One region of the Xenorhabdus budapestensis genome, then DNA from elsewhere that is predicted to be linked to it. Evidence: predicted binding sites of a transcription regulator. Region 1 holds the regulator's gene; each other region holds the start of a gene.
The links. Region 1 encodes PurR, which represses purine synthesis genes. Its sites were predicted from a motif close to CANGCAAACGTTTGCNTG; they were not measured.
Positions count from the first base shown of each region.

Region 1 (7,485 bases):
TTGGCGATTTAGTTAATTTGGAAAGGGCTGCAAAATTTGGTGATGAAATTGGTGGGCATTTGATGTCCGGTCATGTCATTACAACGGCTGAAATTGCTAAAATTTTTACTGCGGAAAATAACCATGAAATATGGTTCCGTATTTATGATAAGCAGTTAATGAAATATATCCTGCATAAAGGTTTTATTGGTATTGATGGGATCAGCCTAACGATTGGAGATGTCGTGAATAATCGTTTCTGTGTTCATTTGATTCCTGAAACGTTGGAACGTACGACACTGGGCAAAAAACGCATTGATCAAAAAGTAAATATTGAAATTGACCCGCAAACACAAGCAATTGTAGATACTGTTGAACGGTTCATGGCGCAAAAAGAACAGGAAAGAGTATTATCCCAATTGGAAGAGTAGTTAACGTTACTTATATTAATAAAAAATATTAATGAAAAAAGCTACAGAGATGTTCACTGTAGCTTTTCAGCAGCCTTAGAAAGCTGTTGTAAACAATATCATCGAGGAACTCTCAGTCCATTTTCAATTCCATGCGGGCTGAACATGACTTGCCATAGTTGAATATCTCTGGCACGGAATGCGCCAGCGCAGGCATTCAGATAATAGCTGAACATCCGTTTGAAACGAGGGCTGTAGTTATTTTCTATCTTACTCCAGTTTGCGATAAAACGCTCATACCATGCCATCAGGGTACGATCATAATCAGCCCCAAAGTTATGCCAATCTTCCATAACGAACTTTCCTGTGCTGGCTTTGGCGATCCTTGCAATTGATGGTAAGTAGCCATTAGGGAAAATATATTTACTGATCCATGTATCGACACTTACTTTATCTCGATTGGAACCAATAGTATGAAGTAAGAACAACCCATCAGGTTTCAGGTTTTTACGGACTATATCGAAATAATTGGCGTAATTTTTATGACCAACGTGTTCAAACATGCCAACGGAAACAATTCTGTCAAACTGGAGATTCAGGTTACGATAATCTTCAAGGATAATTTTAACATCCAGATCCTTACAGCGGTCTTGAGCGTATTTCTGTTGCTCTACCGAAATGGTAACGCCAGTGACGGAGGCATCATAGTGTTTGGCAGCATAGGCGGCCAGCCCACCCCATCCACATCCGATATCCAAAAGAGTCATGCCCGGTGATAACTGTAGTTTTTCGCAAATTAACCGGAGTTTATTAGATTGAGCTTCTTCCAGAGTATTTGCATCTTTCCAGTAACCACAGGAATATTGCATATAGGGATCAAGCATGAACGTGAATAGGTCATTACCTAAATCATAATGCTCTTTACCCACAATCCAAGCTCGCTTGGTAGATTGTAAATTAAATACGCGGGAGGTAATAATCTTCAGAATGTCTTTGATATTTTTAGGGATTCTGTGTTCCAGACCCACTCTTAAAATTTTATAAAAGAAAATGTCCAAACGTTCACAATCCCACCAACCATCCATATAACTTTCACCTAATCCCAAAGAGCCTTGTTTTAACACTCTTTTATAAAAATCAGGGTTTTTGACTTGTATATCAAAAGGACGTTTACCGTTGATTTCAACACCAGCTTCTTGAAGCAAGTCATTGGCGATCCTATGCCACTGGTCAGTAATTGTTTTTTTTCCTTCAACGAAAGATGAACTCATAGACTCTCCAACATTTGTTTGATGGAATTTTGAGGTATATCTTTGTGATAGATTGTTTATTATCCTAAAACAAAAATGGATTGACTTGAAATTAAGCAGAAAATGTTTCAAAGGCACAGAATGCCGATTCATCCTGAAATGAAAGAGAGCTTCATTGCCCTTAGAAACCTCAAATTCCGAGTTTTTTAGAATAATGAATCTGTATGAGTATATGAGTGAAATAATATTTAAACAATAATCTAAAGGCCATATTATGGTATGGCCTTTAGATGATAATATTCTTAGTTATTATCTTTGGGAGTAATTTTTTAATTTATAACTAATGACCATTGTTTACTTCTTTCTTTTGTAAAGAATAGCCTATTATCATTGGGATAATAGTAGAAACCATCACTGTTGTGGTAGACAGAAGAGGGTCTTTCATGAACATAGCAACAAGCATGCTGGCAATAAAGCAAAGACCCAATTGTAAAGCATTTTGTAATGCAGCCGCTTTACCACCGTCTTTGGGATAAACAGAAAGTGCATTTGCTACAGCAATAGGGTAAGAAGCACCATTCATGACGGCCATAAAACAGAAAGGAACAAGAATAAGCATGAAAGAAGGATAAATTAGGGCAATTAAATAGATGAGTGCCATGCTTACAGCATAACCTACCAGCAAAATTGGAAATATGGTTTCACTTTTGATTTTTTCCAATAAAAGACGGCAACCATACCCACCGAGCATAAATGCCAAAGTTTGTGGAATATAGCTTAAGCCAATATCTGTGGCATCATAACCCATATTGATCAAAATCGTTGGTGAACCCGTTAGCCAGGCAAAAAAACCAGCACTACAGGAAGCATAAATCAACACATTTCCGCTGAAAGTTGAAGACTTCAATAAGGTGAAGAAAGAAATTTTATTTTCATTGATATTGGTGTCAATAGGTGCACGTTTACTAGCCAGTAAAAATGTTGGTACAAGCAAAACTAGTGTTACAGCCATTAAAACAAGAAAAATAGTTCTCCAACCTGTATGTGACAATAACCATGCACCGAGTAAAGGGGCAAGGGCAGGGGAAAGTGCAACCAGCGGCATAATCATGGCAAAAACGCGTTTTGTGCGTTCAGCGTTATATCTATCAACGACTAAAGCTTGCCAGGAAACAGCAGCAGAACAGACACCCACAGCCTGAATAAATCGCAGAATAAGTAATTGAGTTGCATCTGTTATCCAAAGCATTCCTAAACAGCTAAGACAAAACAGAGACAAGCCGATAAGCAGAACAGGTTTTCTTCCTAGGCGATCAGACAGTTGTCCCCATAAAAGCTGGGCAACAGCAAAACCAGCAAGAAAAACGCTGAGGCTTGCACTAATAGCCCCTTCTGATGCACCTAAGTCTTTCGCCATAGCATCAAAAGCGGGTAGATACATATCAATGGCTAAGTAGCCAAGCATACTTAGGCCAGCGAGATAAAACATAAATGGCATGGAATTTTTATTTGTTGTCATTGTGTCAATAAATTGATGTGATAATTGATAAGAAAATATACGGTTTATTTTATATGGCGTAATTTTTACTTGTGAAACGGTATTATTTGCATAATGCTGTGAAAAAAATTAAAAGGAAGAAATATGTGGTCTGAATATTCTTTGGAAGTTGTTGATGCTGTGGCCAGAACAGGAAGTTTCAGTGCGGCTGCGTCAGAGCTTCACCGCGTACCTTCTGCCATTAGTTATACAATAAAACAACTTGAAGAATGGTTGGCAGTTCCCCTATTTGAACGTCGTCATCGCGATGTGGAATTAACCGAGGCAGGGGCTATCTTTGTAAAGGAAGCGCGTTCTGTTATCAAAAAAATGCATCATACTCGTCATCAATGTCAGCAGGTGGCTAACGGTTGGCGTGGGCAGCTTAGTATTGCTGTTGATCAAGTGGTGAAACCAGAACGGACACGCCAGCTTATTCTGGATTTTTACCGCCATTTTCCGGATATTGAGTTATTTATTTACCCTGAAGTTTTTAATGGGGTATGGGATGCGCTGGTAGATGGGCGCGTTGATGTTGCTATTGGTGCCACACGCGCCTCTCCAGTCGGGGAGCGATATAGTTTCAGGGACATGGGGTTCATGCCGTGGCTATGTGTTGCCAGTCCTGGGCATGAGTTGACCGTTATAATAGAAAGATTAAATGATGATCAATTGAGGGCTTACCCTAGCTTGTGCCTTGAAGATACTTCACGTAATTTACCCAAGCGTAATACATGGACTTTGGATAATCAACGGCGGTTAGTTGTCCCTGATTGGAATGCCGGGTTGGCTTGCCTGATGGAGGGGCTGTGTGTGGGAATGGTGCCCAAACATCGTGCTTTGCCGCTTATTCGTCAAGGAAAACTCAGTTTGCTTGAACTTGAGCAACCATTACCTGATAGCCCATGTTGCCTGACGTGGTCGCAAAAAAGCCATTCACCTGCATTAAGCTGGTTGCTTGATTATCTTGGAGATAGTGCAACACTCAATACTGAATGGCTACAAGAGGATTAATCGTTAACGACGATAATCAATGAAAGGGCCATCTGCAACAGAGCGACGCTCAACAAGACGCGGATGGACTTCGATAGTTTGTGCATCTTGACGTTTATTAATGATCCTATCAAGTAACGTGGAAAAAGCCATCTGTCCTAGACGCTCTTTAGGTTGATGAATCGTTGTCAGCGCTGGTGTGAAATAACGGGCATTGCGAATATTGTCATAACCAATGACAGAAATATCTTGTGGAACGCGTAACCCCATCTCGTCAGCAGCACAGATCGCCCCCATTGCCATCACATCTCCTCCACAAAATACGGCCGTAGGGCGGTGTTTTTGGCTTAAGATTTTATACATCGCCTGATATCCGGATTCGGGCTCAAAATCCCCCTGAACAATCCATTCTTCCCGAATAGTGATATTTGCTTCTTTTAGTGCCTTGAGGAAACCTTGATGACGTCCGCCTCCAGTATTTCTGGCCAATGATCCGGGAATAGCAGCAATATCACGGTGACCACGTTCAATAAGATATCGGCCGGCCAAATAACCACCATGGAAGGCATTATCGATAATTGCATCAGTGAAATCTCCTCTGGACTCTCCCCAATCCATGACTACCATGGGAATGTTGCGATAGTCTTCCAGCATTCCCAACAGTTGTTGAGGATATTCAGAACACATAACCAGTAAACCATCTACGCGTTTTTGCGCCAGCATAGAGAGATAAGCTTTTTGTTTGTCGAGATTGTTATGGGAATTACATAAAATCAAAGTATAGCCTTTGCTATAACAACTATTTTCGACAGACTCAATGATTTCAGCAAAATAAGGCGCTTCACTTGATGTTGCCAGTAGTCCGATAGATTTGGTGTGATTAACCTTTAAGCTACGGGCAACAGCACTGGGGGAATAATTCAGTTCCTTAATGGCAGCCCATACTGTGGTCTTTGTATCTTCGGCGACGAAACGGGTTTTATTGATAACATGGGATACGGTTGTGGTTGAAACACCAGCGCGTTTGGCCACATCTTTAATCGTTGCCATGATAAAAAGGACTCCTGACCTTAGGTCTAAATTTGTATACCCTTCATCTGGATATAGATCTTTGTTAATCATTTGCCAGTGTTATATTTATATATAGGAAGATAACTGACAATAATTTAGCGATAAACCCTGAATTTTGTCTGATCTAGCGCAAAAGTGAAAGTAGTAATCAATGCTATAAAGTATATGCATTAAATACCACAGTATGGTTTTTTAACCTCTGAGGTAAATAACCAGTCAAAATTTATGGTGTCGCTGAGCCTGAGTCTTAATTTTCATGGTGAGGATGGTTTATGGATACAGATCTGAAATTGGGATTATTGACTGCCTGTAGTGCGTTAATCGTGATTGTTTTTCTGGCGAGTCTTTGCCTGATCTAGCCAAGGTCGAGAAACAATATCAAGGTGAAATGCTATCTGCCTTACTTTAAAGGTAAGTTTTTCACTATTCAAAGGGCACTTATAAATAAAATGAAGTGCGTTGAATCGGAAAAACTTACCCTTGTCATTTTAACTGGCTGGTTAATTAAGCCAGATTTTCTTCCACAAATTTCCAGTTAACCAGAGCCCAGAAATGCTCCAGATATTGAGGACGTGCATTGCGGTAATCGATGTAATAGGCGTGTTCCCAAACGTCAACAGTCAGAACTGGCTTGTTTTCACCAGTCAATGGAGTTGCTGCATTGGAAGTATTGACGATAGCCAGACTGCCGTCGGTTTTCTTAACCAGCCATGTCCAGCCAGAACCGAAGTTTTTCAGTGCTGCATCAGTAAACTGCTGTTTAAATTCAGCAAAAGAACCGAAAGAATTATTGATAGCTTCTGCAACTTTACCAGTTGGTTCACCTCCACCATTTGGTGACAGGCTATGCCAGTAGAAGGTGTGGTTCCAGACTTGTGCTGCGTTATTAAAGATGCCGCCTTCAGAGATTTTGATAATTTCTTCCAGTGATTTTCCGGCAAATTCGGTATCTTTAATCAGATTATTTAGGTTTACAACATAAGCGTTGTGGTGTTTGCCGTAATGATATTCCAGAGTCTCTGCTGAGATGTGGGGTTCTAAGGCATCTTTAGCATAAGGTAATGCTGGTAATTCAAAAGACATTGCATACTCCTTTTAATATCGGGTTTTTGGCTTTATAAGCCATGATTTATAGTATATTAATCATGGATAGAGCAAATTTTAGCTTATTGTCATGTTGCTATTTTGTTTGGTAATTATCTTAACAATTTTTCTGCTAAATAACAGGGAAAATGATACTATTCAGTGGCGATTTGACGTAGAAGCATTCAATTTTGCTGATTTTAATGTTCAGAATAAAAAATTTTCAGGAGCACGTTCACGGTAGCAAACTCGCATCAGAAAGTGGTATTCTGAATCAATCTTTTTTGATGCTGATAAACAGCGCCTGCCGTTTAAGGAAGTAAGAATGACGACAATTGAGAAAATCGAATGCCAGATTCAAGAAAACCCAATCTTGCTGTATATGAAAGGTTCGCCAAAACTGCCAAACTGTGGTTTTTCTGCTCAGGCAGTTCAGGCTTTGTCTGCTTGTGGTGAACGTTTTGCCTATGTAGATATTCTGCAAAACCCTGATATCCGCGCAGAATTGCCTAAATATGCAAACTGGCCAACATTCCCTCAGCTTTGGGTTGAAGGTGAGTTAATTGGGGGATGTGACATTCTGATTGAAATGTATCAACGCGGTGAATTACAGGTTCTGGTCAAAGAGACTGCGGACAAATACCGTGAGCAGGAAGACAGTAAGTAATTCGTTGTCTCAGTGAAGTTCTGAATCAACAAAGCCCCATACACAATTAGCATTAATAGTCATATTTATTGACGGTAACATTTTATGGCAATGTTAGGTTGTGGCAACAGGTATGGGGTGATAATCGTTATATAGTTATAAACTAAGAACCTATCTCATTAGGCTCTTAGTTTATTAGGTTTCATTATCTGGATCTGGCACAGCCAACGGCCAACCACCAAGCCGTTTCCAGCGATTAACCAATTCGCAGAAAAGTAAGGCAGTCCGGTCTGTATCATACAGAGCACTATGTGCCTGATTACTATCAAAAGGTATTTCTGCCGTAATACAAGCTTTAGCCAGAATTGTTTGACCTAGCACTAATCCACTCAATGCGGCAGTATCAAAAGTGGCAAAAGGGTGAAATGGATTGCGTTTTAAACCAGAGCGTTCTGCTGCCGCCATGACAAAATTGTGATCAAAATTGGCGTTGTGGGCAACTATAATTGCGCGGTT
Region 1 covers NZ_CP072455.1:2,007,220-2,014,704, forward strand. Annotated here, with positions in the region: gene HGO23_RS09130 (riboflavin synthase subunit alpha) at 1-410, shown strand, start outside; gene cfa (cyclopropane fatty acyl phospholipid synthase) at 509-1,660, opposite strand; gene punC (purine nucleoside transporter PunC) at 1,980-3,158, opposite strand; gene punR (DNA-binding transcriptional activator PunR) at 3,282-4,190, shown strand; gene purR (HTH-type transcriptional repressor PurR) at 4,194-5,219, opposite strand; gene sodB (superoxide dismutase [Fe]) at 5,745-6,323, opposite strand; gene HGO23_RS09160 (Grx4 family monothiol glutaredoxin) at 6,649-6,990, shown strand; gene rnt (ribonuclease T) at 7,165-7,485, opposite strand, start outside.

Region 2 (7,485 bases), 590 kb from region 1:
TCTTGCGGCCAAGCTGCCAACAACTGTCGATAACTTCCTGACAACGACGTTCCATTTCTGCGTTATCGCGCTGTACAGAGGCAAAATCCAGCTCCGCATCAGATTGGCCCGATGTCATTGAAGAAGCGGCTCCACCACCCAGACCAATATTCATGCTTGGGCCACCCAGTACAATCAATTTGGCTCCGACAGGGATCTCCCCTTTCTGGATATGCTCTTCACGAATATTTCCGATTCCCCCGGCCAGCATGATCGGTTTATGGTAGCCACGTAATTCTGCGCCGTTATGGGATTCCACTTTCTCTTCATATGTTCTGAAATACCCCAACAATGCCGGGCGGCCAAATTCATTATTGAATGCCGCTCCGCCCAAAGGGCCTTCTAACATGATATCCAGTGCGCTGACAATCCGTTCAGGCTTACCAAACTCTTCTTCCCACGGTTGTTCAAATCCGGGGATTTTCAGGTTCGAGACGGAAAAACCAATCAACCCGGCCTTAGGTTTTGCTCCCCGTCCAGTTGCTCCTTCATCACGGATTTCCCCGCCAGATCCTGTCGCCGCTCCCGGCCAGGGAGAAATTGCTGTCGGATGGTTATGTGTTTCGACTTTCATCAAAATATGGGCAGGTTCCTGGTGATAACCATATATTCCCTTTTCAGGATCAGGGAAAAATCGCCCTACCTGAGAACCTTCCATTACCGCGGCGTTGTCTTTATAAGCAGAGAAAACATGATCCGGCGTCTGTTCAAAGGTATTTTTAATCATTTTAAACAGAGACTTTGGTTGTTCCTGCCCATCAATCACCCAATCTGCATTGAAAATTTTGTGGCGACAATGTTCAGAATTCGCCTGTGCGAACATGTAGAGTTCAACATCCGTCGGATTACGTCCTAATTTCTGGAAAGCTTGTAACAGATAATCAATTTCATCCGCTGCCAGCGCTAATCCCAACTCAACATTGGCAGATTCCAATGCAGTCCGCCCTGATTGCAAAATATCAATTTGCTTCAATGGCGCAGGCGTCTGGTGAGAAAACAGTGCCTCAGCCTGTTCAAACTGGGTAAACACACTTTCCATCATACGATCGTGCAATAATGCAGACAGCGCCTGCCGCTGTTTGTCATCCATTGCCTTTCCGTGGATGTTATTCTGGGTAACATCACATTGGATATAGTAGGCAATCCCTCTTTCCAAACGGACAATCTGTTTCAGTCCGCAATTGTGAATTATCTCTGTCGCTTTTGATGACCATGGCGATATTGTCCCTGGCCGGGGAGTGACTAAAAACAGTTGACCTTTAGGTTCATGTTCAGCTAAAGAAGGGCCATATTTTAGTAGTCTGCTTAATTTTTCCTTTTCTTCTACTGTAAGAGGTGAATTTATTTCTGCAAAGTGCACATATTCTGCATAAATTGCTGCCACAGGAAGCTGCTGAGCTTGACACTGGGAAAGGAGCTTAGTAATACGAAACGCTGATAAAGCGGGCGAGCCACGCAGAATTTCCATAGTAATAGGTTCTCTCATCTTAGAAGCAAAGCCTGACTGATGCCTTAGGGGAAACGCCGACATTATAGAGGAATGTCTTCTCTGACGAAACCGTTTGCGTGAGCGTTAATTAATCTAACAACACATTCAATGAATTTTTAAAATTGGTTCAATAGGGTTGCAGATCTCAATTTTGTTGCGCAAAATTCCCGATTACTGGAAATTTAACCATGCTATTATCTGACATTTCATACGGAGCCTAACCGTACTGACGAGAGATAACTGTTTGAGCAATATCAAGATAAATTATTTTGTCATCGTCATTATCACGCTCCTCTCTGCCACAATCATTGGTCTCAACATTAGTTGGCCTAATAAACAGCAGGAGCAGATAAACAGGATCTTGGCACGGGGAGAACTTCGGGTGAGCACCATCAGTTCTCCTCTGATTTCACTTAATGATAAAAATGAACCAGTAGGATTTGATTATGACTTAGCCAAACGATTTGCTGACTATCTGGGTGTCAAACTGAGTATTAAGTTTCGTTCTAATATTAGCCAGCTTTTTGATGACTTAAATACTGATAAAGCCGATTTTTTAGCCGCCGGTCTTATCTATAACAGAGAAAGACTCGACCAAACACGGACTGGCCCAGCCTATTATTCAGTATCCCAACAATTGGTTTATCGCAAAGGTACAGCGCGCCCACGTTCTTTTACTGATTTAAAAGGCTCACTGGTTGTCACCGCCGGCTCTGCCCATGTCAGTGAACTAAAACAGTGGAAAGAAAAATCTTATCCTGATTTAACCTGGGAAGAATCGTCACATCACAATACCCAGCACTTGCTTGAACAAGTATCTGAAGGAAAAGTTGACTATACGATCAGCGATTCAATCAGCCTTGCTTTGCAACAGCGTATCCATCCCAATCTGGCTATCGCTTTTGATGTCAGTGAAGATAAGCCATTAACCTGGTATTTGAAGCGTAATGATGACTATAGCCTCTACTCAGCAATGCTGGATTTTTTCAACATGCTGACTGAAAACCATATAACGCCACGACTAGAAGAAAAATATTTCAGCCATATTGGCTCGTTCGATTACTTTGACACTATCTCATTCATTCGTGCAATTAATAACTTATTGCCAACATATCAGCCTATTTTTGCGAAATACTCGGATTCTCTCGACTGGCAATTAGTTGCAGCTATCGCATGGCAGGAATCACATTGGGATCCACAAGCAACTTCTCCCACAGGCGTTCGTGGCATGATGATGCTGACCCGCCCAACAGCAGAATGGGCGGGAGTCAAAGACCGTCTTGATCCGGACGAGAGTGTGAAAGGGGGAATGGCTTATCTGCATTACCTGATGGCTCGTTTGCCGGATACTATTCCCGAAGATGAGAGAATTTGGTTCGCATTAGCCGCTTATAATATGGGGTATGGACATATTCTTGACGCTCGAAAATTAACAACCATGCAAAAAGGTGACCCTGACCGCTGGATGGACGTTAAATCACGCATTCCTCTATTAAGTAAGAAAAAATACTATGCCAATACCACATATGGTTATGCACGCGGTTATGAGGCTTATCGCTACGTCGAAAATATTCGTCGTTATTACCAAAGCTTAGAAGGGTATCTGAGAGCACAAAACAACCGCAACAAGGCAGAAAAGCCTAATATGCCCACTGAGAAACCCACCGTCAGCAACCCTGATAATACAAATGAGAATGCTTTGTAACTCTTTATGATGCTTTCTGCTGTTATTTTTTCAACTTTTTTAATTCTTTATGTTGCTCCCTACGTTGCTTGAAAAATGCACTCAACATAGTGGAGCATTCTTGTCCCAATACTCCGCCAGTAATCTCAATCTGGTGATTCATACCGGGATGACGCAAAATATCAATTAATGACCCTGCCGCACCGGTTTTCATATCACTTGCACCATAAACTAACCGCTGTATCCGGCTGTGGATCATCGCTCCCGCACACATAACACACGGTTCCAAAGTAACATATAGTGTTGTGTTCAACAGACGGTAATTTTTTAATTGAGCCCCTCCACGCCGTAATGCAACAATTTCTGCGTGAGCTGTCGGATCATGGCCTGTAATCGGAAGGTTATAGCCTTCTGCAATAATTTTATTATCCGCCACCAACAGCGCACCTACAGGGATCTCACCTTGTACCTGTGCCTGCATTGCCAAATCCATGGCCCGACGCATCCAATATTCATCACTATATATTTCTGCCACTACATGTTCTCTTGCTAATATAAATCCTGTTAATTATACCTATTCATTATTAATGTTGGTTTATTCAGCCTGAATTTCGTCAAAGAAATCGTTCAGGAATTGTTCCATGCGTTTTGTTCTTTCATAAGCCATTTGCTTGCCTGTAGCCGTCTGAAAACCAGCTTCTATTTTAAATAATTTAGTATAAAAATGATCAACAGCATAAGCGCGATCATTATATTCACGCTGCTTTGCCAAAGGATCATAAGTTTCATACAACCCTGAACGCATACGCCCTGCTGTATAAAAACAGCGAGCAACTCCCATCATTCCTATAGAATCCAGCCGATCAGCATCCTGTACAATTTGGGCTTCCAGTGTTGTTGGTATTAATCCAGCAGAGAAGCTATGCGCTTCAATGGCATGGCAAACAGCAGCAATATCTTCTTCACTCCATCCGAGATCTTTTAATATTAAGGCTGCTTTATCTGCGGCCATGCGAGAGGCTAAATGTCGGTTCGGATCGTTTTTCTCAACATTAACGCAATCATGTAATAAAACCGCAGCAAAAACTAACTGCAAATTCCCGCATTCTGCTTCACAAATTTTTTTAGCGTTTTTCCAAACCCGATACAAATGAGCAATATCATGGGCACCATCATCACCTTCTATCGCGACAGGTAAAATCCGTTGGGCTAAATCGTCAAACGGTGAAAAAGATAACATTGCTAAAATCTCTGAATAAATGAATGGAAAGAGCATTTTAACAAAAAACGATCAGAACAAAATGAAGTTTGATAATTAAGAGATCTTTTCCTAACATAACTGATCGATTGCATATAGGCCATAGCGCATAATGAGCAACTGTCTTTCACGTTAAACCGTGGAATGATTCATCCCGCGGTGTATTTGTTTTTATCATTGCATTGAGAATGACCAGTAATTTACGCATACAGGCAACGATGGCGACTTTATTTGGCTTACCTGCTTCGATCAATCTCTTGTAGAAAGCGCAGAGAACGGGATTAAATCTAACGGCTGTTAACGTAGCCATATAAAGCATTCGCCGCACCATTGCTCTTCCTCCAAAGATTGTTCGTTTTCCCCGGAAGAATCCAGAATCACGATTAAACGGTGCAACGCCAACCAACGCACTAATTTCTCGGCGTGTTAACTTACCCAACTCCGGTACATCAGCGATCAAAGTGGCTATTGTGGCGGGGCCGACGCCTTTTACTGTAGACAATAAATCGAGTTTGGAACGATGGTAGGCCTTGATGTGTTTAGACAACACCGATTCAATGACCTTAAGCTGTTCTTGTATGAAACTGATCATTAAGGTGATGCTTTCTCGAATTTCGGGATGACAACTCCCCAACCTTTGGCGTTCTGAGATGGAAAGGACGACCAATTGGCGGCGACGTGCGATCATGGCTTGTAGCACTTGTTGTTGAGCAGAGGGCAATATCCTGGCTATTTTATCCCGGTCTGTTCGTTGAGATAAAACCAGGGCTAACTGTGCCAGCATTTGAGCATCTATTTTATCGGTTTTGGCTAAATACCCCATTGCTTTAGCAAAGTCACGGGCTTGTCGGGGATTGACGATAGCAACAGCCAGCCCTATGGATTGCAAAACACAAGCAACGGGCATCTCATAACCCCCTGTTGCTTCTAATACAACTAAATCAATCTCATAGTCAGCCAATGTAGCTGCTAGTTCATCATGACCTTCAGGGGTATTTGGGGATGTCATGACAGTTCCCTGTGCGCCAAGTGCAATTTCAAGTGAAGCTTTAGCAACATCAATACCAACACAAATTATTTCAGTCATGGTTCTTCGGCTCCCATTCTTGCAAATGCGAATTTTATTTCAAGCAACTGTTCGGGTTTCTCGAAGAAAAGTAACAATCATGCGTCGAAAGCTCATTAACGGGCTTAATCCCTTGATGGTTATCTGACTGCATGATTGTTGCCAATCTCACTTAACCATCATAAACCAGATTAAAGATACAAGATGGTCACCCTCACCCTGTAGGCGTAAGTTGACAGGGTGATTATCTTTGATAAGAGGCCATCATCAGGAACACCATCACACTCATTGGTATCGATCTCGGCAAGCATTCCTTTCACATCCATTGCCAGGATAAATCAGGAAAAGCACTCTTACGTAAAAAGTTTACACGAAATAAATTGATGGAGTTTCTCGCCGGAAGCCCTTCTGCAACCGTTGTGATGGAAGCCTGTGCTGGTGCTCATTTCATGGCAAGGCGGATTGCTGATTTGGGGCATGAAGCCAAGCTGATTTCGCCGCAGTTTGTCCGCCCCTTTGTCAAAAGTAACAAAAATGACTTTATTGACGCCGAAGCCCTCTGTGAAGCTGCCTCACGGCCTTCAATGCGTTTTGTTCAGCCCAGAACTGAAGCCCAACAAGCTATGCGAGCCCTGCATCGTGTCCGGGGATCGCTGATCCGGGATAAAGTCAAAACCACCAATCAGATGCAGGCTTTCCTGCTTGAGTTTGGCATCAGCATGCCCAAGGGGATTGCCGTTATAAAACGTCTCTCCACTGTTTTGGTCGAACAGACACTCCCACCCTATCTGGTACAGGTATTACTGCGGCTACAGGCACATTATCACTATCTGGTTGAGCAAATCTCCGGGATTGAAACCTCCCTGTCACAGGAGATCACTCAGGATGATACGGGACAACGGCTGATGACTATTCCCGGTATTGGTCCCATCACAGCGAGCGGGCTTTCCTCACAATTGGGAGATGGAAAACAATACGATATCACCTTGATAAAGCGGGAAAAAAAGAATCACTGGATTATCATTATTATATCAGCTCTGCCGAACTTGAATCAGACCGTTTTAGGGAGGCGGTACGGGGTCATTGGGGTATCGAAAATCGCGTTCATTGGGTGCTTGACGTATCAATGAATGAAGATGCGTGTGCCATTCGTCGCGGCAATGCTGCTGAGATATTAGCGGGTATGCGGCACTTCTCGTTTAATATGCTGCGTGCAGAAACCAGTGTAAAAGCCAGCATGCGACGCAAAGCAAACATGGTCAATATGAGCAGTGAGTATTTGGACAAAGTTTTAATTGCAGGTTTTCAGGTGTTGGGCAAGAAATGAACATTCATGCTCTTGCCCTGACTTATTAGGCGAATCCAAATATCTAAATAATAACAAAGTAGTTATAATTTTAGACAATCTAAACGATAGAAATATTATATCTATTTCTCCTCATGATAAAGAAGTGGATAAGAAAAAAATAAGTAATAGCGTTTAGAAAAAGTTAAAAAAGTTGGAAATTGAGCTGGTTAAAAATCTCAAAATATTGACAGAGGCTTTAGCCAGCTCTTTTAATTTAAAATTTAAAAAAAACAACAAATTATAAATATTACAAGAAAATCGGAAATTACATTTTCAAATATAACTCCTACCTAACAGTAAAATCCTTCACTTGCTGTACCCCTTCTTACTTAACCCGAATTCTGGATAAAGAATTGACGAGGGGCCTGTTCCAGGAGCAGTGTTTTGGTGCGCGCCGAAACAGCGCCGGGGAGGAACAGGCCATGGATAACTTAGTTGAAGTTTTCTGTAATGTCGATGATTTTTGCCACTTTTTTATCCCACAGTGGACACAATTTTGTCTTGATAATGGATACCGCCTGCGCCGTAGGAAAGGCCATATGTATCCCCGTGAAATCATGACCATTTTGATCCTCTTTCACATGTCGCATTACCGTCACTT
Region 2 covers NZ_CP072455.1:1,413,849-1,421,333, reverse strand. Annotated here, with positions in the region: gene purL (phosphoribosylformylglycinamidine synthase) at 1-1,507, opposite strand, end outside; gene mltF (membrane-bound lytic murein transglycosylase MltF) at 1,773-3,233, shown strand; gene tadA (tRNA adenosine(34) deaminase TadA) at 3,256-3,747, opposite strand; gene HGO23_RS06845 (HD domain-containing protein) at 3,808-4,452, opposite strand; gene HGO23_RS06840 (IS110 family RNA-guided transposase) at 4,598-5,557, opposite strand; partial or broken gene HGO23_RS06835 (IS110 family RNA-guided transposase) at 5,803-6,513, shown strand; partial or broken gene HGO23_RS06830 (ISAs1 family transposase) at 6,537-6,863, shown strand; partial or broken gene HGO23_RS06825 (IS982 family transposase) at 7,307-7,485, shown strand, end outside.
Region 2: a site for PurR is predicted at 1,591-1,608, ahead of purL (phosphoribosylformylglycinamidine synthase). Genes of this name have one in related genera too.

Region 3 (7,485 bases), 430 kb from region 1:
GAACAATTTACCCCGGAATTTTTAGCCATCTCACCCAATAACAAGATCCCCGCAATTGTCGATCATGAGCCTGCTGATGGAGGGGAACCCATATCTATCTTCGAATCAGGCGCTATCTTGCTCTATCTGGCAGGAAAAACCGGGAAATTTCTGAGCCAGAATGAACGGGAACGCATTCAACAGCAACAATGGCTATTCTGGCAAGTGGCGGGATTCGGCCCGATGCTTGGACAAAACCACCATTTCAATCGTTATGCCCCAGAAGTCGTACCCTATGCGATAAACCGCTATGTGACAGAAACTCAGCGTTTATACAAGGTACTGAATACCCAATTGGAAAAAACACCGTATCTTGGCGGCAATGAATACAGTATTGCTGATATTGCCACCTATCCGTGGGCGCTGTGTTATGAATATCAAAAAATTAATTTGCAGGATTACCCTGCTGTTGAAAAATGGCTCGAAAACATCAGTCAACGGCCAGCAACAAAGGCAGCATACAAATAATGATGGAAGCTCGTTTAGCAACGAAACTTTTCACTAAAACTTGATATTGATAACAGATAACAGCATATTTCGCTGCTGTATAAGCCATCCCTTGCTATAGTCAATCAATGATTATACCGATGGATTTCAAGTTGCAGCCAACAGAGCTGTAACTTGAAAGACGAGAGTATATCCACTTTTGGTTACAGGGGGTGGTTATGCATATTTTAGTTACGGGAGGAACCGGGCTGATAGGTCGCAAGCTAATCTATCAATTGCTTTCACTCTCCCACTCCATTACCATTTTGAGCCGTTCTCCACAAAAGGTTTACTCTTTATTCAGCGATAAGGTGGAATGCTGGACGACATTGAATGAACAGAGCAATCTGGACGATTTTGATGCAGTTATCAACCTTGCTGGTGAACCTATCGCTGATAAGCGCTGGACACCAGAACAAAAAAATAAACTTTGCCAAAGCCGTTGGCAATTAACTGAAAAACTAAGCGCTTTAATTAAGGCTGGTGAGTCCCCTCCTGCTGTTTTTATTTCCGGTTCAGCCGTTGGGTATTATGGTGATCAGGGGCAAGCCGTTATCTCAGAAAATGATCCTCCCCATGATGAATTCTCTCACCAGCTCTGTGAACGCTGGGAAAAGCTGGCATTACAAGCTAAAAGTGAAAAGACCCGTATATGCCTGTTACGGACAGGTATCGTTTTAGCCAGTAATGGGGGAGCACTGAAAAAAATGCTGCCTCTATTCCGTTTGGGACTTGGAGGAGCAATAGGAAGTGGCAAACAATATATACCGTGGATCCATATTGATGATATGGTCAACGGCATCTATTACTTGCTGGTTTCTCCAGAACTGGATGGCCCTTTCAATATAACTGCGCCCTATCCTGTTCATAATGATCAGTTCAGTGCGATATTGGCAAGAATCCTGCATCGCCCCGCTTTTATCCGTATACCTGCTTTTGTATTAAGAATCGCAATGGGAGAAGCAGCAGCACTGATTTTAGGGGGGCAACAAGCTGTACCCAAACGGTTAGAAGAAGCTGGATTCAGCTTCCGCTATTTTGAATTAGAAGAAGCCTTAAAGAGTTTATTAAAGGAAAATGCTAACCAGCATTAAATATCAGTGAGTTTCGTCCCCTGCCAACGATTGAATAAATCCTCTGGCAGTTCAATATCAAACTGATCAAGTACCCGGTTAACTGTCTGGTCAATGATATCCTGAATACACTCAGGGCGGTGATAAAACGCAGGAACTGGCGGCATTATCACTGCCCCTATTTCAGCAGCCTGAGTCATTAACCTTAAGTGCCCCAAATGCAATGGTGTTTCTCTGACTCCCAACACTAATTTGCGCCCTTCTTTCAAGACAACATCTGCGGCACGGGTGATTAGGCCATCCGTGTAACTATGCACAATACCCGACAATGTTTTAATAGAACAAGGTAAGATCACCATTCCTGCTGTCTTAAATGATCCTGAAGAGATAGAGGCAGCGATATCACGGTTATCGTGCACAACATCGGCAAGAGCCTGAACTTCCCGCAAGGTATAGTCAGTCTCCAATGCCAATGTCTGTCGGGCTGATTGGCTGATCACTAAATGTGTTTCAATATCTTCTACAGGCTGTAAGACTTGCAGTAATCGGATACCATAAATCGCACCACTTGCTCCTGTCAGCCCGACGATCAGTTTTTTCATGTGTCCTCTGAGATACTAGAAATAACTCAATGATAATAGGAATATAATTATCCTTCATTATATATTTCTAAACTCTCAATTTCGCTCTGCCCGCGTAATTTCATGGCATCATCCTTACGCAGATTTTCCAGATAATCGAGATAAATCTGGTCAATATCTTTTGTGACATAGATACCATCAAAAACTGAACCTTCAAATCTTTCAATATCCGGATTTTCTTCACGCACCGCAGCGATCAGATCAGTGAGATCTTGGTATATCAACGCATCAGCACCAATGAGCTGGCGAATTTCTTTGATTTCCCTGCCGTGAGCAATTAATTCATTAGCATTTGGCATGTCGATCCCATACACATTCGGGAAACGAACTTCAGGCGCTGCCGAAGCAAAATAGACTTTCTTAGCGCCAGCTTCACGCGCCAATTCCACAATTTGTTCTGAAGTCGTGCCACGTACAATGGAATCATCCACCAGCAGTACATTTTTACCCCGGAATTCCGCACGATTGGCATTCAGTTTACGCCGAACTGATTTCCGACGCTCCTGCTGACCGGGCATAATAAAAGTGCGTCCGACATAACGGTTTTTAACAAATCCCTGACGGTAAGGTTTATCCAGAATATGGGCAATCTCCAGTGCCACGTCACAAGACGTTTCAGGAACAGGGATCACAACATCTATCTGTAAGTCTTCCCATTCACGGGCAATTTTTTCACCCAGTTTCCTACCCATGCGCAACCGTGCATTATAGACAGAAATTTTGTCAATAAAGGAGTCAGGACGGGCAAGATAAACAAATTCGAACAGGCAAGGTGTTAATGAAGGATGATCTGCACACTGGCGAGTAAATAATTGCCCCTGCTCAGTGATATAAATTGCTTCGCCAGAAGCGACATCCCGCAGGAACTCAAACCCTAAGGTATCGAGTGCCACACTTTCTGATGCCACCATATATTCACTGCGCCCATCTGCCAGTGTACGTTTCCCCAATACCAAAGGCCGGATACCGTTCGGATCGCGGAAAGCCACCAGACCATGCCCAATAATCATAGCAACACAGGCATAAGCACCACGAATTTTTCGGTGCATTGCCGCTACTGCTGCGAAAATATTATCTGGCTCTAATGGGAAATGCGGGAATTTGGTTAATTCATTAGCAAAAACATTCAACAGGATTTCAGAATCAGAAGTGGTATTAACATGGCGGCGGGCATTTTCAAACAGGATTTTTTTCAATTCATGGGAGTTTGTCAGATTGCCATTGTGTGCCAATGTGATACCAAAAGGAGAATTCACATAGAAGGGCTGTGCTTCTGAAGCACTGGAACTACCCGCTGTTGGGTAACGGACATGCCCTATTCCGATTGTCCCCTGTAAACGTAACATGTGTCGTGTTTCAAACACATCTTTAACCAAACCATTGGCCTTACGTAAACGGAACTGATTGTTACCATCAATAGTCGCAATACCTGCTGCATCTTGTCCACGGTGCTGAAGCACCGTTAATGCATCATAAATCGACTGGTTAACCGATGTAAAACCAACGATACCAACAATACCGCACATGTAGTCTTTCCTCATCAGTCAGGCGGAGAGGATTATTTCTCCGGTAGGAAACTCGACGCATTTTGCAGGTAGTCAAAAAACCACCTGATAATTTGACTGAACTGCGGGATCAGTTGTGACTGTTGCCAGTCTGCACTTTTGGGAAGTGGTGTAAAAGAATCCGCAATAAATAGAATGGCAGAAACAATTAACACGCCACGCAATGCCCCAAAACAGATCCCCAGAACCCGATCTGTACCTGATAAGCCTGTTCGCTGAACAAGTGAACCAATGACATAGTTTACTACTGCGCCAACGATCAGTGTTGCAATGAATAAGATAGCAATCGCTACTCCATTACGCACCAACTCATCTTCAAGGCGAGTAAAATAAACCGCCAGATAAGTATAAAAGTGGCTTGCAACAAAGAAAGCACATCCCCAAGTAATCAGAGAAAGCGCTTCACGAACAAAACCGCGAATCAAGCTAACCAGTGCAGAGAAACCAATAATGGCAATAATTGTATAATCAATCCAGACCATATTTTAATCCAAAATAGGCTCCCGACACTCAGGTCGGGCGCATTCTAACAGAAAACGAAAACGTTTGCGTAGCAGATTTATCACTGTACCAAAAATAATTAAAGAACCTATCAACCTAACCTTTATCGACTCTATAATAAGGCTTTTGATCTTTCACGGGAGATTCCAGCTCCGCATGAAAGATCAATTTTTGTTATGGCTTGTAATTTTTGATTTGCCCCTGCAAACCCGTTGACTCTTTCAATTCAGGCAAAACAAATGCCAAAGCCTGCCTTGAGGCATTAGGCCCGACATAAATCCGGGTCAATTGCCCCTGTACCGGAGAAGAAGGGATAGTATAAACCTGATGTCCCGATAGACGCAGCCTGGTCACTATCTCATTTACCTTATCTGCATTTTTTAACGCACCAAGCTGGACAACATATGCTACTGCTTGTGGCGCCTGCTCTACAGGTTGAGGTTTCGCTTCTGGCCGACTTGCTGGACGGCTTTCAGACTTAATCTGTGGCCTGGCTTCTGGTTTAGTTTCCACTTTCTGCATAGAGGAAGATTCAGGTCTTGCCTGCTTGGGATCTTTAGTGATTGTAACAGGAGGAGGAACCCGCGGCGCAGATTCAGACGATGACGAATCAGACAGCATGTCTGTTCCTGACTGTTGTTCCTGAGTTTGTGTCTGCATCGCCTCAGCCGCGCCTTCTGGTGGTGTAGATGGCATACTTTGAGTCAGTGGCGGAATAGAATCAATATTCTCTTCATCACCAGGCTTAGGCACTAATGGAATAGAAGCGAATTTTTCTTCATTGTATTTCTTATCGCCGTCAAACAGCATCGGCAACACGATGACACTCAGTGCCACAAGAACGATGGTTCCGACTAAACGATTTTGAAACTTACTTGCCACGTCCCTTCACTCCTCCAATGATTCCATAACATGGGCGACAGTATGGAAAGAGCCACAAACCACAATGATATCTTGTTCTGATGTGTCTTCCATGGCCTGATGCCATGCCTGTTCCACTTCCGTGAATGTCCGGGATTCAGGGAGATGTTCAGCCAGCACCTCTGCTTCTGCACCTCGGAGTTCATGTAATGATGCACAATACCATTCGTCAATTTGCCGGGAAAGACAGGCAAGCGTCCCCGCAATGTCTTTGTCTTGCAGCATACCGACAACACCCCGTATTTTGCTGTCTGGTGAACGGGGCAATTCAGCCAGTTTTTGTACCAGATAACCAGCCGCATGAGGATTGTGTGCCACATCCAGAATAACCAGTGGGTTTTCTCTGATGATTTGGAAACGTCCCGCCAACTGAGCACATTTTAAACCTTCATGCAGTGCGCGTTCATCAATAGCCTGACTGATTTTATCATTCTGCTGCAACAAGCAGTGGATCACTCCCATTGCCGTTGCTGCATTAGCCAATGGCAGATTAGGAATAGGCAACGAGTTAAACTGCCGGGTCGCTGTTCGCCAGTGCCAGCCGCCTTCGTCTTGTAAAAAATCCCAATCGGCACCACGACAGAACAAATTCGCGCCCAGTTCATTGGCCACTTCCGCAATGGAGTGAGGCATATCAGGTTCACCGACGACAGCAAAGTGATCACGGCGGAAAATACCAGCTTTCTCTCGCCCGATATGTTCGCGATCTGCTCCGAGCCAGTCCGTATGATCCAGCGCAATACTGGTGATTGCCGCAACATCAGCATCCACAATATTAGTCGCATCCAAACGGCCGCCTAAGCCTACTTCGAGGATCACAACATCCAGATCAGCTTCTTTGAAAAGCTGCAATGCTGCTAATGTACCGTATTCAAAATAGGTTAAGGAAATATCACCACGCTGAGATTCAATATCCGCAAAGACACGGCAAAAATCCTGCTCTGTCGGTTCATTACCCTGAATACGTACCCGTTCGGTATAGCGCACCAAATGCGGTGAGCTATACACCCCCACTTTCAGACCAGCAGCCAGAAAAATGGATTCAAGAGTATGACAGGTTGTGCCTTTACCATTAGTGCCGGATACCGTAATGACTTTAGGGGCCGGATGTAATAGATCTAGCTGCCTGGCGAGTGTACCCACACGTTCAAGCCCCATATCGATAGCTTTCGAGTGCAGATTTTCAAGATAGGAAAGCCACGTCATCAGCGACGACATGGCTTGAGGAGTTTGTAAGGTATCAGACATCTTCTTTATTAGGATTGATGTTTGTGTCAACTTCAACGTCAGCAGGTTCGGCAACAATTTCTGTCACCTCTGTCTTCGTACCGGGTTGTGGCTGATGCGTTAGCATGGCAAGCAGGCTGGCGATTTTTTCCCTTATTTCCGGGCGACGCACAATCATATCAATTGTTCCTTTTTCCAGCAGGAATTCACTACGCTGGAAACCTGCCGGCAATTTTTCACGGACAGTTTGTTCAATAACCCGTGGGCCTGCAAAACCAATCAGTGCTTTAGGCTCTGCAATATTGATATCACCCAGCATCCCCATACTGGCGGTCACACCACCCATTGTTGGGTTAGTCAGAACACAGATATAAGGCAAACCCCGATCCTGCATTTTCGCCAACGCAGCACTGGTTTTTGCCATCTGCATCAGCGACATCAGCGCTTCCTGCATACGTGCCCCACCACTGGAAGCAAAGCAGACGAATGGGCAGTTATCTTCCAGAGCCTGTTCAACAGCGCGAACAAAACGTGCTCCTACAACCGAGCCCATTGAGCCACCCATGAAGTTAAACTCAAATGCACCAGCCACTACTGGCATATCGTGTAATGTACCTTTCATCACGATCAGGGCATCTTTTTCCTGGGTTTGCTTCTGAGCCGCAGCCAAACGATCTTTATATTTTTTAATGTCGCGGAATTTCAGGATATCTTTAGGCTCCAGTTCACTGCCTAACTCTGTCGTGCTTTCTTCATCCAGAAATGCCTGCAAACGCTGACGGGCAGAAATTCGCATATGATGGTCACATTTCGGACACACTTCGAGATTACGCTCTAACTCAGCGCGGTAAAGTACCTGACTGCAACTGTCGCATTTTGTCCAAACTCCTTCAGGAATACTTGCCTTGCGAGTTTGCATTATTTTGCTTTTATTTAGAATCTTTTCAATCCAGCTCATTAATGAACCTTTCCGTCTGATTCTGGCACATACTTTTAACAATGTATGCTTGGTATACTTGGGTATGTGCCAGC
Region 3 covers NZ_CP072455.1:1,581,765-1,589,249, reverse strand. Annotated here, with positions in the region: gene HGO23_RS07560 (glutathione binding-like protein) at 1-507, shown strand, start outside; gene HGO23_RS07555 (TIGR01777 family oxidoreductase) at 705-1,619, shown strand; gene HGO23_RS07550 (UbiX family flavin prenyltransferase) at 1,616-2,200, opposite strand; gene purF (amidophosphoribosyltransferase) at 2,248-3,765, opposite strand; gene cvpA (colicin V production protein) at 3,798-4,286, opposite strand; gene dedD (cell division protein DedD) at 4,480-5,187, opposite strand; gene folC (bifunctional tetrahydrofolate synthase/dihydrofolate synthase) at 5,194-6,474, opposite strand; gene accD (acetyl-CoA carboxylase, carboxyltransferase subunit beta) at 6,467-7,411, opposite strand.
Region 3: a site for PurR is predicted at 4,340-4,357, ahead of cvpA (colicin V production protein). Genes of this name have one in related genera too.

Region 4 (7,485 bases), 1.8 Mb from region 1:
TTACTTTGTCTATTATATGCACCACGAATGGTATTTGTTGACCATTGTTTTTTTCAATTTTCTCTCGAATAGGATAATCATTAACAGTGAAGCGTTTTCTCAAGCTATGAGAAAAATCCTATGGTTTAAAATAAAGAACTCTATCCTGAAAAAAAATATAGTTAGAATTGCAGAAGAGAATATTATTGAGTTACATAACCGCTCGAAAAAAGTAAATATCTTCAATATTTTTTGGCAATATTGTGTATTAAATACCAATCTTAATAATACACTTAGAGAAAGTTATGCGCTTAACCAAAGAGTAGAAAAAAATGATGCTAGTCTACTGGCAGAAAAGAGATTAAATAAGTATCGGTATTTATTGGACTTTGATATTCCGAAAAAAGCATTACTGATAACATTATTTTCTACTATTTTACTAATTAAATCTTATGTAATGACTACATTCATATTGTTATCTCATTTGGATAACAAAAATGATTTGCCAATTTTATTTTTTATTGTCGCATTGGCTTTAGTATTTGCTTTCTTATCCATTTCATTAACTCATAGGGGAATAACGTTGGGGTTCAGGATGTTAACTGTAGCACGCTATCTCTTTGTGGTACTCTTTATCTCTCTGATAAGTTTAAAATTCATTGCTGGTGTATTGGATTATAGCAATGTCTTTTTGTGTATTATCTCCGTGGATTTTTTACTGACATTCTTTATGCTAAATACCCAATATTACAGTCACTACCTTAAGGAACTACATTGTTTTCAGGCATGGCATAAAATGATCAGAAAAAATAGTCAATAGAAGAAAGTCATTTAATATTGAAATGCTTTTTGATGCCAAACTATTCGACCGAAAGAATCGAATAATTTGGCAGATTCTAATAATAGTTAATCGTGCTGCCTTCTTGCAAAAAACACAATCACCGCAGCACATAACAGCAACATTACACCCGCAACGGTTAAAACTGATAGAATTGAGCTATCAAAAGCCTGCTTTGCTGCACGGGCCAGTGATAGAGCCGCATCGCCTTTTAAACTTTCTGCAACGATAAGAGCCTCATCAATACTATTTTGTAGTGAGCCACTCTGTATAGACTCTGGTATGACAACATCGGCCGGTAGGGTAAATGATGCCGTATAGATCGCTACCATCAGGCTACCGAGAACGGCTATCCCAATCAATCCACCAAATTCATAGGCAATTTCCTCAATTGAAGCGGCTGTACCTGCATTGTGCTCAGGAGCATTGAACATGATGGATGTAGAAGCTGCTGTCATAGCGGCACCGATGCCAAACCCAATCATGGCAAACGCAGTTATTTGCACTAACACGCCGGATTGGAAGCCGATGAGATAGCCAAAAATACCAAGTCCGGCAAAGATGAGTGAGATCCACATAATTCTTGCTGCGCCAAATTTGGGGATGGCAATACCAGCCAAAGGCCCGGCAGCAAAAGAAGCTAAGGGAATAGGTAGGATAAACAATCCTGCTTGTAAAGGTGATAAGCCTACCACCAGTTGAAGCCGTTGACTGATTACAAGCTCCACTCCCACGAGGGCTGCTGTGGTAACAAAAGCCGTTGCGACTCCGGTGGCGAAACCGTAAGAACGTAATAGATTAAAGTCGATAATTGGTACGGATGAACGGCGTTGCCGACGAACGAACATAACTATGAAAACAATTCCGATGACGCTGGCTATCATGGCAGTTTCCAGTGATGGTGCTTGTTTACTAATTTCTTTGATAGCCAAGGTAATGCCAATCAGTCCAATCATGATTTGGATAGAAGCAAGTAGGTCAAATGAGCGGCTCGGATTACTTTGACTTTTGTTAATGGTGGTCAGAGCAAAGATAAATGCGATGATGACGATAGGAACGTTGATCAGGAAGACAGAACCCCACCAGTAATATTCGAGCAGTATCCCACCGATAACGGGGCCAAGCGCAGCTCCTCCCGAAGCAACGGCTGACCAGATGCCGATGGCAAGAGCACGTTCATTCGGATCTTCAAAAGCCTGACGGACTATTGCCAGCGTTGCGGGCATCATCATTGCTGCACCAATGGCAAGTACCACTCGTGCACTGATCAATGTACCGGGATTGGGAGCAAACGCGGCGATAAGTGATGCCATGCCGAACACAACCAGCCCGGAAGTAAACAGTTTCTTGGCTCCAAAGCGGTCACTTAACGCTCCTGTACCGGGAAGCAGGCCAGCAATGGTCAATGAATAGGCGTTCATGATCCACAGTTTTTCGGTGGAAGAAGCGCGCAGGTCATGTGTCAGGCGAGGCAAGGCTGTATAGAGAACAGTCATGTCGATAACGATTAGAAAAAGCGCGCTGGAAATGACAGCCAGCATGAGCCAGCGAATATTCGATTTCATGCGAGAACTCATCAATGTGGTTGAAGGATTTTGTGCTGTTCAAGCCTTGACGGCACAGAGTCCTAACATTATAAATACATACGTATTGAATTAAAAGGGGGGCTCTGATGGGACGACGTAGAACAATTGACCGGGAAGTTTTGCTGGATGCAGCGGAACGAATCGTGACAACACATGGCGCTGCGGCTCTGACTATTGATGCAGTGGCAAAATCGGTGGGGATCACTAAGGGTGGAGTTCAGTACAGTTTCAATACGAAGGACGCATTTATTGATGCGATGTTTGAACGTTGGGAACTGAGTTACCAAGAGCATTTTCGCACAATAGCCGGAGAAGATCCTGATCCGTTGACAGCGGTACGTGCGCATGTTGAGGCCAGCCAGCACTCTGATGAAGTGTCATCTGCAAAAGCAGCAGGTTTACTGGCTGCTTTACTTCAAACACCTGAACATCTTGAGTCAAGCCGTGCTTGGTATAGTCAGCGCATAGCGGATCTGGATACAACGACGGAAGAAGGGCGTCGGGCGCGCTTAGCTTTTCTGGCCACAGAAGGGGCATTTGTCCTACGTTTCTTTGGGTTAATGGAGATTGGTAAGGATGAATGGACGGATATTTTCACCGATATTCTTGACATGATGCCATCCAAAAATAACGCATAAAACAGAGTCAATTTAATGAGGCTCGTTTATTATATAACTTATTGATTATACTAATAGCAATCGTTTTCTTTTTGGGCCTTGAGGGATAACGATTTGTTCGGATTTCCTGTAGGATAGGGCGAAAACTTCATCTTTTGGGGAATAAAATATTAATGAGCACACTCAATTCTGGCTCTGTAAATCGTCAGGGTTTACTTCAGCGCGTGTTTAAATTAGAGGAACATGGCACGACAATTCGTACCGAAATGATCGCTGGGCTTACAACCTTTCTAACCATGGTTTATATCGTCTTTGTGAATCCACAAATTTTGTCTGTTGCAGGAATGGATATCAAAGCCGTATTTGTTACTACCTGCTTCATCGCTGCATTTGGCAGTATTATGATGGGAATAACGGCAAATTTACCGATTGCTGTTGCTCCCGCGATGGGACTGAATGCTTTTTTTGCTTTTGTCGTAGTCGGTGCTATGGGTATTTCATGGCAGGTTGCAATGGGGGCGATTTTTTGGGGTGCAGTAGGATTGTTTATCCTGACTGTTTTCCGTATCCGTTACTGGATGATAGCTAATATCCCTGTGAGTTTGCGCGTCGGTATTACCAGCGGTATCGGGCTTTTTATTGCCATGATGGGGTTGAAAAATGCCGACATTATCGTATCGAATCCAGATACGATCGTCTCCATCGGCAATTTTGCTTCCCACAATGTACTGTTGGGTACATTGGGCTTTTTTATCATTGCCATTTTAGCAGCACGTAATTTTCATGCAGCGGTATTGCTTTCCATCGTAATAACGACGGGGATCGGGTTTATGATGGGGTATGTGGAATATCAGGGTATTTTTGATCTGCCACCCAGTGTAATGAGTGTTGTTGGTAATGTTGATGTGAAAGGAGCTCTGGATATCGCGTTAGTAGGGGTTATTTTTTCTTTTATGCTGGTAAACCTGTTTGATTCGTCCGGTACGTTGATTGGTGTAACCGATAAAGCCGGTATTGCTGACAATAATGGTAAATTCCCGCGGATGAATCAGGCTCTGTATGTTGATAGTATCAGCTCAGTGGCTGGCTCTTATATCGGAACTTCTTCGGTAACCGCTTATATAGAGAGTTCTTCTGGTGTTTCTGTTGGTGGGCGTACCGGATTAACTGCCGTTGTTGTCGGTATTTTATTCCTGTTGGTGATGTTTATTTCTCCATTGGCTAGTATGGTTCCTGCTTATGCCACAGCAGGTGCGCTGGTTTATGTGGGGGTTCTAATGACATCCAGCCTGACACGGGTGAAATGGAATGATCTGACTGAATCCGTCCCGGCATTTATTACCGCTGTTATGATGCCATTCAGCTTTTCTATTACCGAAGGTATCGCATTGGGATTTATTGCTTATTGCGCTATGAAACTGGGAACAGGGAAATGGCGTGAAATTGGCTCTTGCGTTATTGTCGTTACTTTACTGTTTATATTGAAAATGGTGTTTGTGGATGTCCATTAAACACAATGCTGTCTAATCTGATGTTGTGTTGAGAAGAAAAAGCCTGACGGTATACTCACTTTCAGGCTTTTTTGCGGTAACTAGAAGATTATTGAAGATGTTGACTGTTTTTGGGAGCAACAAAGCCGATGCAGACGATCTCAGCTTCCGAACTTGGCTGAGCTTGAAACGTAAATTCTTCTTTGTGGCTGATCGTTAATTCAGGCCAGGTTATCAGTGTTTGTTGAAAGGTCTCCTGTGAACAATCTGTTCCCCTTTCTCCTACTAGCAAAGCACCATATTTCACAATATCGTTCTCTTTAATGTGGCGGTTGTATATATTGGGCGGTGCACCATTGTCTATTTCCCACGGCTGTATGGTTTGAGGGCGATAATGACTGTAAAACGTCAGCCATTGATGCAGATATTCTCCTCCAACGTAATGCAGTGGTGTTGAATACAATTCATTCCAGCGCTGATCAAGTTGGCTGGTAAAGGTTTTTATCCCTTCAAACTTTTCGCCAGCTCCCCGAACATTTGCCAGCATGACACTGGTATAGCCAATAAGAACCAGCACACCAAACAAGGCCAACCCTCGTAATATTCCCAGTAAGGATTTATGGGGAGGTACAATTATCGAACCTACCAGTAGTGCAGGTGCTACCGCCATGAATGGCTGGAGCCATTCGGTCATCCGTCCACCCTGATTAAAAGAGAACCAGGCATAGATAATCAACAGGGGTAACAGAATAACGATATTAACCAGCCTGTTGGATTGTTGTTTTGGCCAGCCAATTTTTCCGCCTGACAGATAAGTAATCACTCCCACGATGATGAGGGGATAGAACACCGAAAGTACCGCGCGTGTAGTATGCAGATTAAATCTATGCTCGATTTGGGAGTCTACCCATTTAAATGCAGAAAAATCGTTATGTATCAGCCACCAGACGTTGGGTAATATCAGTATAAGCCACAATACAATGGCGAGATAAAAGAGTGGTTCCCGATATTGGCACCGTACTTTGGGAGTAAACAGGGAGAGCAAAAAGACTGAACCAACGATTGCAAGTGAAGAATATTTGCCCATTGTCGCCAGCCCTGCCGCTAATGCGAATGCCAGCCACCATTTCGGATGGTCATCAATGGCTTTCAGGAAGAACAACAATGACCACGGCCACAACATCACCAACAGGTAATTATCGTTATAAGGAATGATATCGAAATTGATGATACCAGACAGATTGAGTGTCAGCATGGCAAGCCAGGCTAACTCAACTTTACCTGTTAACCGGAAGGCCAGACGCCAGACGCCAAGCATGCCTATGGCAATGGCAACAAAATGGGTGAAATACCAGTAAAAGCTGAGAGAAATATGACTAATATAGATCGCTGGTAACATCACAGTGCCTACCAGCCACGGATTTTTCGGGGATCCCCATTCTCCATTTATGCCCCAGTTTAAGGCTTCTACAGCATCATACGGAACAGTCGGATCCAGTGAATAACTTGCTACTATCCATAAGACAGCATAACCAATGCACCAAAGATACAGAGGTATGCGATAAGAAGTATCGAAGAAACGCATAGAGAATTGATGCTCGTAATACTTAAGTTAAGGTAATCTGAAATATTAGCCGAACTCGAAAGAATAAGTAAATGACGTTGGATGTTATAAGTGGATTCTGTTAGATTCCGCCGAAAATATTTTGATAACACGAGTTGAGTCACAAGCTATGAGTCAATTAAACAAAAAATCCCCTGTAAAAACGTCAGCGGGTAAGCAAAAAAGAAAAAGTCGTGAAGAGTTGAACTCTGAAGGACGTGAGCGTAAACGCCAGAAAAGACAGCGTGGTAATCCAGCTGGTAGCCGTCACCAGGATAATAGTAGTCAGAAAAAACAGTCTGGCACAAAGCAGGAACGAGATCCTCGTATCGGTAGTAAAGCGCCGATTCCTTTGATCATCGGCGAAAAAATAGCAGTAAAAAAACCAGTAGCAGAGAAGCCTAAAGCAACGCCAAAACCTCGTTTATCAGCGCAGGAAGAACTGAAAATGCTGGAAAATGATGAGCGTCTGGATAGCTTGCTGATACGCCTTGAGCAGGATGAAAAACTCTCTCAGGAAGAGAATGCTTATGTCGATAGTATGCTTGATCGTATTGATGCTCTGATGGAACAGTTGGGTATTGAGCCGGAAGGTGGTGATAGTGAAGAAGAAGAGCAGGAAGATATCATGCAGCTGCTGAAAGGTAAGTAATTCCTGAGAAATAAGTCGTTCCGGTTATAAATTGTTGTGATCATAAAGGCAGGGCATCCCAGGATATACCCAATGATAAAGTGTATAACCATAGCATTTACATGGTATTTGCTATAGTAATTGGGTAAACTACAGTGGCTATTTGATGGGCTAAAACAGCGGAAGGAATAAGCATGTCAGAGCAAGCCATTGTCTGGGATCTGCCTTTGATCCCAAAATACAATTATTCAGGGCCTCGTTACACTTCATACCCAACAGCATTGGAGTTTAACCAACAGTACGATAATACTGCATTTGCACAGGCCGCCGTGCGTTATCCTGATCGCTCTCTTTCCCTCTATATCCATATCCCATTCTGTCACAAACTTTGTTATTTCTGTGGCTGCAATAAGCTGGTTACTCGTCAGAAACATAAAGCAGATGAGTATCTGCAAGCTCTGGAAAAGGAAATTACAGCGCGGGCAAAATTGTTTGCTCAGAGAAAAGTCAGCCAGATGCACTGGGGAGGAGGAACACCGACTTATCTGAACAAGGCACAGATCAGCCGATTGATGGCAATATTGCGTAGTCACTTCCACTTTCTGCCTGATGCAGAACTTTCCATTGAAATTGATCCACGTGAAATTGAACTGGATATGATTGACCATCTGCGCCATGAAGGTTTTAACCGCCTGAGTATGGGGGTGCAGGATTTCAATAAGGAAGTTCAGCGTCTGGTTA
Region 4 covers NZ_CP072455.1:213,300-220,784, forward strand. Annotated here, with positions in the region: gene HGO23_RS00865 (hypothetical protein) at 1-799, shown strand, start outside; gene HGO23_RS00870 (MFS transporter) at 886-2,382, opposite strand; gene HGO23_RS00875 (TetR/AcrR family transcriptional regulator) at 2,490-3,041, shown strand; gene HGO23_RS00880 (NCS2 family permease) at 3,194-4,531, shown strand; gene HGO23_RS00885 (glycosyltransferase family 39 protein) at 4,620-6,095, opposite strand; gene yihI (Der GTPase-activating protein YihI) at 6,244-6,765, shown strand; gene hemN (oxygen-independent coproporphyrinogen III oxidase) at 6,939-7,485, shown strand, end outside.
Region 4: a site for PurR is predicted at 3,095-3,112, ahead of HGO23_RS00880 (NCS2 family permease). Genes of this name have one in related genera too.